One region of the Eubacterium sp. 1001713B170207_170306_E7 genome, then DNA from elsewhere that is predicted to be linked to it. Evidence: riboswitches for the same ligand, from Rfam matches in the RefSeq annotation. Region 1 holds a riboswitch; the other holds the start of a gene.

Region 1 (4,297 bases):
GAGTCGACCAGATCGCCGATCTTATCGTCCCGGATCATGGTGAGCTTGGTCTTATAGTCGCCCCGGGCGATCCTTCTGGCGAAGATGGTGACCTCATCCAGGGGCCGGGTCTCGTTGTTCAGCAGCAGGGCAAAGATCACAATGGCGATCAGAATACTGGCCAGGGCCACGAAGATCAGGTTGTTGATAATGCTGTAGCTCACGTCCTCCATGACGTCCAGGGGCACGGCGATTCTGACAATGTGCGTTATCTGCCCATCCTGATAATAGGGGGCGGCCAGGTAGAGCATGTTCTTCATAATGGTGTCGGAGTAGCGCACCGAGGTGGCGGCCTGCCCCTCCATCGCGCCCTGAACCTCGGGCCGGCTCAGGTGGTTGTCCAGAGAGCCGATACCGCTCAGGGACTCGAACAGCACGTTTCCCGCCACGTCGATGATGTTGATGCGCTGGTTGGTGCTGTTGGCATAATGCTCCAGCCCGGAGACGTCCCCGGTCTGAATGTAGGCGGGCATCAGGTCCTCGACAATATACTCGCTGTTGCTTTTCAGGTTGCCCTCGGTGGATTCATAGTAGGCGTTTTTGAAGATCACATAGGAGAATACCCCGGAGAAGGCTGTGACCAGCACGATGAGTACAGAAAAGACAATGGTGATGCGCTTTTTCATTGATCGCTTCCCAGATTTTCCACCAGGCGGTAGCCCACGCCGCGCACGGTCTCGATGTATTTTTCACGCTCGTCCTCGATTTTTTTACGCAGGTAGCGGATATGCACATCCACGGTCCGGGTTTCGCCATAGTACTCGTAGCCCCAGATTTCGTCCAGCAGCTGGTCCCGGGTCAGGACCTTGTTTTTGTTGTTGGCCAGGTACAGCAGCAGCTCGTACTCCTTCAGGGTCAGCGACAGCTTCTTGTTGTTTTTGTATACCTCGAAGGCGCCGGGCAGGATGCGCAGGCTGCCCACCACCAGCTCCTCTGTGTCGGAGCTTCTGATCATCTCTGTCCGCCGCAGAACGGCCTTGACGCGGGCGTAAAGCTCCTTGACGCTGAAGGGCTTGGTCATATAGTCGTCCGCACCCATCTCAAGACCCAGGACCTTGTCGAACTCCTCGCTCTTGGCAGTGAGCATGATGACCGGGATGTAGGACAGGTTCTTATCGGCCCGCACCTCGCGGCAGATGGTGAGCCCGTCCTTGCCCGGCAGCATCAGGTCCAGGATGATCAGATCCGGCCGTTGCTCCACAATCTTCTCGACCGCGCCGGTGCCCTCATGAAAGCCCGCAACCTCAAAGCCCTGGGCTTCCAGATTGAATTTAATCAGCTCAAATATATTAAGTTCATCTTCTATAATCAGAATTTTCTTCATTTTCGCTCCAATCTTCGCTAACTTTTAACATCATTAACATAATATGATTATAGCATATGTTGTGTTAAGAGCATGTAAAATCTGGATTAAATTTAGCTGCAAGAGCCGGGAAGGCAACCTATATCTGTTAAAAAAGCGGCGCAGACCGAGACTGCGCATTTTATCCAGATAAGAAAAAAGGCCCAGACGCTGCGGCAAGCGGCCAGGTTTCGTGCCACCTTATCAGAACAGCCGGACAGCGCCAATCTGCATCCAGCTGCCGCAATCCTTTGACATCTCCCAGCATACCCGTCACTGCCCTAGCTCCCGGAAATGCTGTCCGTGAATCCCGATATGCCCGACGCCCAAAAGCACCGCGAACGCCACCATCAGAAAGACCCTCCCGTAGATCCCCAGAAACAGGAACGCGGCCACCGGCAGGGTCGCGCCGGCCAGGGGCACCCCGCAGAAGCCCGTGTAAAAATCCTCCAGCTTCCGACCGCTCCTGAAATACCGGACCCAGTAGCCCTCATACAGCAGCATCAGCCCAAAGGACAGCACCAGCCACAGGCTCCAGGGCGTCAGGGGCCTCAGGTTAAAATCCGTGAAGATCAGGGCGCAGCCACTCACCCCCACCTGCCCGATGCGCTCGCACCACAGCAGCCCCTTATTCTCATTTCCGAAATCATAGCCCTCAGGCTGATGTTTTGTCCAGATCAGGTTGGGGATAAACAGCATCAGCAGATACAGCATGCCGACGTATGAAAAACCAAAATGTCCCATTTCTTCCTCTCTTTCTCCCACCGCAGCCGCCTTCAACTCAGGCTTTTTATTTACCGGGCTGCCAATAAGGCTATTATAGCACGCTTTAGCCCATAAAAGAAGCCGTTGGGCGCACCGGCCCGCCCGATTTTTCGATTAAATCTTTTACATTTTTTCTTGACACCCCGGACAAATGTGATATGATAATAAAAAAGCATAAAACATTTCAGGTGCTGCATGGCAGATAATAGGGAACTAAGTGAGATTCTTAGACGGGCCCGCCGCTGTAAGTGGATTGCCCGGCTCATCACCACTGTCTGAAAGGATGGGAAGGGAGCCCGGCGTTAATCCTCAGTCAGAAAACCTGCCTGAAGTGTGTTGACGGTCTTTATCTGAGCGGTGGAGGCCTGTGGGAATGATGGAAAGTTCGCACCTTAGATTAAGGTCGGGCTTTTTTTGTTTGAAAAAATAAGGAGACTACCAATGAAAGCAGTTGTATTAACAGGCCCCGGCGAGCTAAAAATGACCGAACGGGCTGTTCCGGCCTGCGGCCGCCACGAAGTCCTCGTCCGGGTCAGGGCCTGCAATTTATGTAAAACCGATCTCAAATGCCTGACCATGGGCCAGCGCGACCTGGTGTACCCGCGGGTGCTGGGCCACGAAATCTCCGGCGTCATCGCCGAGGTGGGCGCCGCGGTCACAGGCTACCAGAAGGGACAGCGGGTCCAGGTGCATCCGGGCATCGCCTGCGGGGCGTGCGCCTATTGCCAGGAGGGCTATGACAACCTCTGCGACCATGTGCGGATCATGGGCTTCAATTACGACGGCGGCTTCCAGGAGTACCTGGTGGTGCCCGAGGAGGGCGTCCGCGGCCAGATCATCAACGTCATCGAAAACGACGCCCTGAGCTTTGAGGAAATCTCCTTTATCGAGCCCCTCTCCTGCTGCGTCAACGTTCAGGAAAATCTGGACCTAAAGCCCCAGGACACCCTGCTGATCATCGGTGCGGGCCGGATGGGCATCCTCAACCTGCGGGTGGCAAGAGCCCTGGGCGTGCAGAAGGTCTTTCTGGTCGAGACCGACCCCAGGCGGGCAGAGCGCGCCGAAAAGCTCGGCTTTGACGCCGTCTTTGAAGGCTACGAGGCCGCCGAAAAGGCCCTGCCGGCCCTGACAGAGGGCCAGGGTGTGGACGCGGCCATCCCCTGCTGCGCGGCGCCGGAGGCCATGAATCTGGCCTTGTCGGTGCTCCGGAAGCGGGGACGCCTCGGCCATTTCAGCGGCATGATCACAGACGGCAGCGCACCGCCCGAGATCAACCATATCCACTACAAGGAACAGACCATGGTAGGCGCCTACGGCTGCGGCATCGCGCACAGCCGCCGGGCCAAGGAGCTGCTGGAGGACGGCAGCCTGGTCGTAAAGGACCTGATTACCGAGCGCATCCCGCTTGAGGCGCTGGAGCAGGGCCTTGAGCATGTGCGGCAGCTCGAAACCCTGTCGACCATCGTTGTTTTTGATTAATACATCATATGGAGGAATAAAAGAATGGAAGCAGTAACGATGAAAGAATACGGCCAGGTAATCACCGGCCTCATCAACCGTGAAAATCTGACCAAAGAAGAATCCAAGGAAATGTTTATGGAAATTCTGGGCGACCGCCAGACGCCCATGCAGCAGGGCGCGTTCCTGGCCGCCCTCAGCGCCAAGGGCCCAACCGCCGCCGAGGTGGCCGGCAGCTTTGAGGCCATCTACGAGATCGACACCTGCAAGGTCACGCCCGAAACCGCAGTGCCCGTGGTGGAAAACTGCGGCACAGGCATGGACACCTTTAAGACCTTTAACATCAGCACCGTGGCCGGGATCATCGCCGCCGCGGACGGCGTGCCCATGGCCAAGCACGGCTCCCGGGCCCTGACCTCTGTCTGCGGCACCATCGACGCCGTGGAAGCCCTGGGTGTGGATGTGGACTGCAGCGTGGACGTGGTCAAGGCAAGCATTGAGACCGCAGGCATCGGTATCTTTAACGGTATGAGCCCAGAGGTTCACCCCACCGCCCTCGGCCGGGTGCTGTCCCAGATTTCCTTTGGCAGCGTCTTAAACATCTCCGCCTCCCTGGCAAACCCCGCCCTGCCCAAACACGCGGTCCGCGGCGTCTACTCCCTGGACATGCTGGAATTTGTCCCGGACATCATG
Region 2 (4,297 bases), 430 kb from region 1:
CTGATTCATCAGGGAAATCTCACGGGCAAGGGCCTTGCTCTCAAAGGTCTGCAGCGGCTGCCCGTTTATAAGCACCTGGCCTGTAAAGGCGTTGATGCCGTTAAGGCACTTGAGAAAGGTGCTTTTTCCAGAACCGTTAGGGCCGATAAGCCCTATGAATTCGCCGCCGGAAAAGTCCAGATGAATATCGTGAAGAATTTGGCGCTGTCCGATGCTGAAACAGAGATTTTGAGCAGATAATGACAGATTCACAGTGCAATCCCGTCCTTTCGGCTTTTATTAAGCAAATACAGAAAATACGGAGCGCCCAGTATGGACGTAACAACGCCGACGCTGATCTCAGAGGGCGCGAAGATGAGCCGGGCCACCAAATCACTGAGCAACAGGAAGATGGCGCCGGCAAAGGCGCTGACCGGCAGCAGCAGCCGGTTGTCCGCCCCCACCAGCAGACGCATCATGTGGGGAACAATAAGCCCCACAAAGCTGATGCTTCCGCTGACAGAAACAGCCATGGCGGTGGTGAGAGCGGATAAAAACAGGATAACCTTCCGGCTTTTTCCCGGGTTCAGCCCCACAGAATGGGCTTCTTCATCGCCGAGCAGCAGGATGTTCAGATCCGAAGCCCTCAGGCATAAAAGAAGCATGCCGAGAAGAATGGGAACAACAATTAAAAAGACATGCTCCCAGCGCCTGTCCGCCAGGCTGCCCACCGACCAGAACATATAATCCTTCATCTGATCATCGTTCAGCCCTGTCAGAATAAAGGCGATCATTCCACGGATAAAGGTGCTGACCGCCATCCCCGATAAAATCATGGTCAGCATGGACACGCTGCGCTCCCGGCAGGAGAGCCGATAGATTACATAAGCGATTAAAAGGGCCCCGATGGATGCGAAAACGGGTGTAAAGTAAAGGCTGACAGAGCTGAGTCCCAAAGCGATGACAACAATGGCTCCAAAGCTCGCGCCGCTGGAGATTCCGATAACGCCGGGATCGGCCATGGGATTGCGAAACAGGCTCTGAATGGCGGTTCCAGAGATGGCCAGCGCCGCCCCCACAAGGATTGCGGTGATAACCCGGGGCAGGCGGACGCTGAAAATAATGCTTTCGTAGCTTTTATCCACTTCAAAAAAGGTATGATGCGTAATGCCGTTGATCAGGATTCGGACGGATTCTCCGATGGGAACCCGGACAGCGCCCAGGGCGACAGAGAGGATAAAAGCAGCGGCAAGGGCGAGGGTGAGAAGTGCGTAAAGGGCCTTTTTGTTTTTAGAAAACATCAGGATATACAGAGGCTCCCATGAACTCAATACCCTCGATGATATGGTGTGAGACAGAGGTCATATAGCGGTTGGAAGCCGTGTACACCCGGTCGTTCTTAATGGCATCCACATTTTTCAGGCTTTCATCGGTTTTCAGGGAATCGGCAAAGGCCTGGAACTCCTGAAGGTCATCCTGTTCCCAGGCCATAAGGATCAGCACCTGCGGGTTCATTTCAATGATTTTTTCCTTTGAAATCTTGGCGACGCCGTCCAGTCCAGCCTCAGCCGAGACATTGACAGCACCGATTTTCTGGACAATGTCATTGAAAATGGTGTTGTTGGCGTTGGTGCTGCCGTGCATATTGTAGGCCATGACCTTTACATCCTTATCCTTTGAGGTCTCAGTCTTGCGGATAACGGCTTCCATGCGTTTGTTCATGTCATCCACAATGGCCTGTCCCTTATCGCTTTCGCCAAGAACCTTGGAGAGATCCAGGATGATCTGTTCCTGTTCTTCGACAGTAACAGGTGTTTTGTAGCCATAATAAGGAATGTTATTATCGGTGAGCTGCTGTAAAAATTCATCCTTAATCCAGCTTGAGCCGATGACCAAATCGGGCTTTGCGGCCAAGAGCGTTTCGATATTGTTTTCGATCTTTGGGAATTTAGAGGCCTTATCAGCAACGTTGGAGACGGCTTCATTGTCCGCGTTCTTGCCGGAAAGTCCGACAACCCGGTTTTCATCGGCCATTTCCAGGAGCATTTCGTCCATGCCCAGAGTCAGGGAAGCGATGCGCTCAGGCTTTTGGCTGACTGTCAGCTCAGTGCCGTCATAATTTGTTACGGTTACCGGGAAACCGGCACTGCTGCCGATGTCTGTCCCTGTGGCGCTGTCCGTGTTGTTCTGGGCACAGCCGCCAAGCAGGGAGGCTGTTACGACCAGGGAAAGCGCTACGCCAAGAATGCTGTTTTTTAGTGTTTTTTTCATCTTTCTTTCTCCTTTATAAAATGATGGAATAGTATTAAAAAAGAACCGGTCAGCATTTGCTGACCGGTTCCCATTTAACCAGTGATCAACGGTACTGTTTTTACGCGATACCCCAGGCAAAACAGTTTTCAAGGCAGGTCTCCTGACTTACAGATCCTCCGCGGCCCGCCTTCCCGAATATTTTCAGTGGCCTGATGGGCGTTGTCTCTGATTACAGTGATGGGTTCGTACCGGAATTTCACCGGTTTCCCTATTCTCTTATGTGCATAAGCACCTTGAAATTGAATATTTAATTAATTATTTTGATTTTAGCACGTTTTAACAGGTGTGTCAACGCAGTAAGCCTTCTTGTCTCTACAGCCCGATGCCAAATTTATTTAAGTAACCCATAATAAAAATAAACAGGATTACAAAGGGAAGTATCCATGTGACGTAAAAACGGATACTCTTTGGAAATTTCAGGCCGTTGCCGGTATTGGCTTCAGTGATAAAGGCGTCCCAGCCCCAGCCTTTTTTGGATACACAGAACAGCAGGTAAATCAGAGACCCGAGCGGCAGCAGATTATTGCTGACGATAAAGTCCTCAAGGTCTAAAATGCCAGTGCCCGGACCCAGCGGCTCGAAACCTGAAAGCACGTTAAAGCCCAGGATACAGGGCATGGATAACAGGATAATGGCCGCCAGATTGACCAAAACGGATTTTTTGCGGCTGAAGCCCCAGCGGTCAATGGCGAAAGAAATAATGTTTTCAAACACAGCGATGACCGTTGACAGCGCGGCAAAACTCATAAAGACAAAGAACAGCGCCCCCCAGACCTGACCCATGGGCATTTCATTAAAAATGTTGGGAAGTGTCACAAAAATAAGGGCAGGGCCTTCATTGGGCGCCACATTAAAAGCAAAACAGGCCGGGAAAATAATCAGCCCAGACATAATGGCTACCGCGGTATCAAGAAGTGTCACACGAAGGGCTTCGCCGCCCAGCGTATGGTCCTTTCCGATATAACTCCCAAATATTGCCAGCGCGCCGATTCCCAGCGACAGGGTAAAGAACGCCTGTCCCATGGCGGCAAAGATGGCTTCACCCAAAATCATATTGCCCTGGGCGTCATACATCAGGTTGTTAAAATCCGGCATCAGATAGAATTTCAGGCCCTCGGCCGCACCGTCCAGCGTCACCGCGCGTCCGACCAGAATGACCATGACCGCCAACAGGCAGATCATCATCACCTTTGTGATTTTTTCAACCCCGTTTTGCAGTCCGCGGGAGCACACCCCCATACAGATCAGCACCACGATTACCATAAAAACCGTCATCAGGACAGGCTGTCCCATCAGGTTTCCAAACTCGGCGGAAACCCCTTCGGCATTTAATCCGACAAAATCCCCCTTAGCCATTTTGAAGAAGTAAAGCAGCAGCCAGCCGGCAATGGTGGTGTAAAACATCATCAGCAGATAGTTCCCCGCGATGCCGAAAAAGCTGTAAAGATGCCATTTAGTCCCCTTAGGCTCTAACTCATCAAAGGAACGGGCAATACTTTTCTGGCTTGCACGGCCAACGGAAAATTCCATGACCATAATCGGCAGGCCCATGATGAATAAAAACAATAAATACAGTAAAACAAAAGCAGCGCCGCCGTATTTTCCCACAATATATGGAAAACGCCAGACATTTCCCAAACCGATGGCACAGCCTGCTGAAATCAGCAGAAATCCCAAACGGGATGAGAAGGTTTCTCTTTTTTGCACAATACAGTCCTCCTTTGCAAAAATTTCTTTTAAATAAGACCAACCTGCAGATTATATCAGAAAACGGCAGGAGGGTCAACGTATTGCACAGCAGCACGAGCGGCAGCCCTGAACATCAGCCAGATCATTTTACGCGGTGTGCTTCACGCGGTGTCCATGAAGGCGATGAATAAAAAAACCCCTTCGGACAGACCGAAGGGGAAATATATTAACTCAGTATTCATTAAAATCTGCTCAGGCAATGAGTGGAATTCCGGAAGCAACAGCTTTAGCCAGGTAAGCGTGTTTATTGAGACGG

Evidence for each region. A riboswitch is a leader RNA that binds a small molecule or an ion and turns the genes downstream of it on or off. The one in region 1 is predicted to bind cobalamin.
Region 2: another riboswitch for cobalamin. It lies ahead of I2B62_RS00080 (ABC transporter substrate-binding protein); the one in region 1 lies ahead of I2B62_RS02240 (alcohol dehydrogenase catalytic domain-containing protein).

Annotation. Positions count from the first base shown of each region.
Region 1 covers NZ_JADMVE010000001.1:442,280-446,576, reverse strand. Annotated here, with positions in the region: gene I2B62_RS02255 (ATP-binding protein) at 1-665, opposite strand, end outside; gene I2B62_RS02250 (response regulator transcription factor) at 662-1,363, opposite strand; gene I2B62_RS02245 (hypothetical protein) at 1,655-2,125, opposite strand; cobalamin riboswitch at 2,316-2,491, shown strand; gene I2B62_RS02240 (alcohol dehydrogenase catalytic domain-containing protein) at 2,588-3,625, shown strand; gene trpD (anthranilate phosphoribosyltransferase) at 3,650-4,297, shown strand, end outside.
Region 2 covers NZ_JADMVE010000001.1:14,748-19,044, forward strand. Annotated here, with positions in the region: gene I2B62_RS00070 (ABC transporter ATP-binding protein) at 1-252, opposite strand, end outside; gene I2B62_RS00075 (iron ABC transporter permease) at 249-1,280, opposite strand; gene I2B62_RS00080 (ABC transporter substrate-binding protein) at 1,270-2,250, opposite strand; cobalamin riboswitch at 2,365-2,543, opposite strand; gene I2B62_RS00085 (sodium-dependent transporter) at 2,605-3,999, opposite strand; gene I2B62_RS00090 (methyltransferase domain-containing protein) at 4,234-4,297, opposite strand, start outside.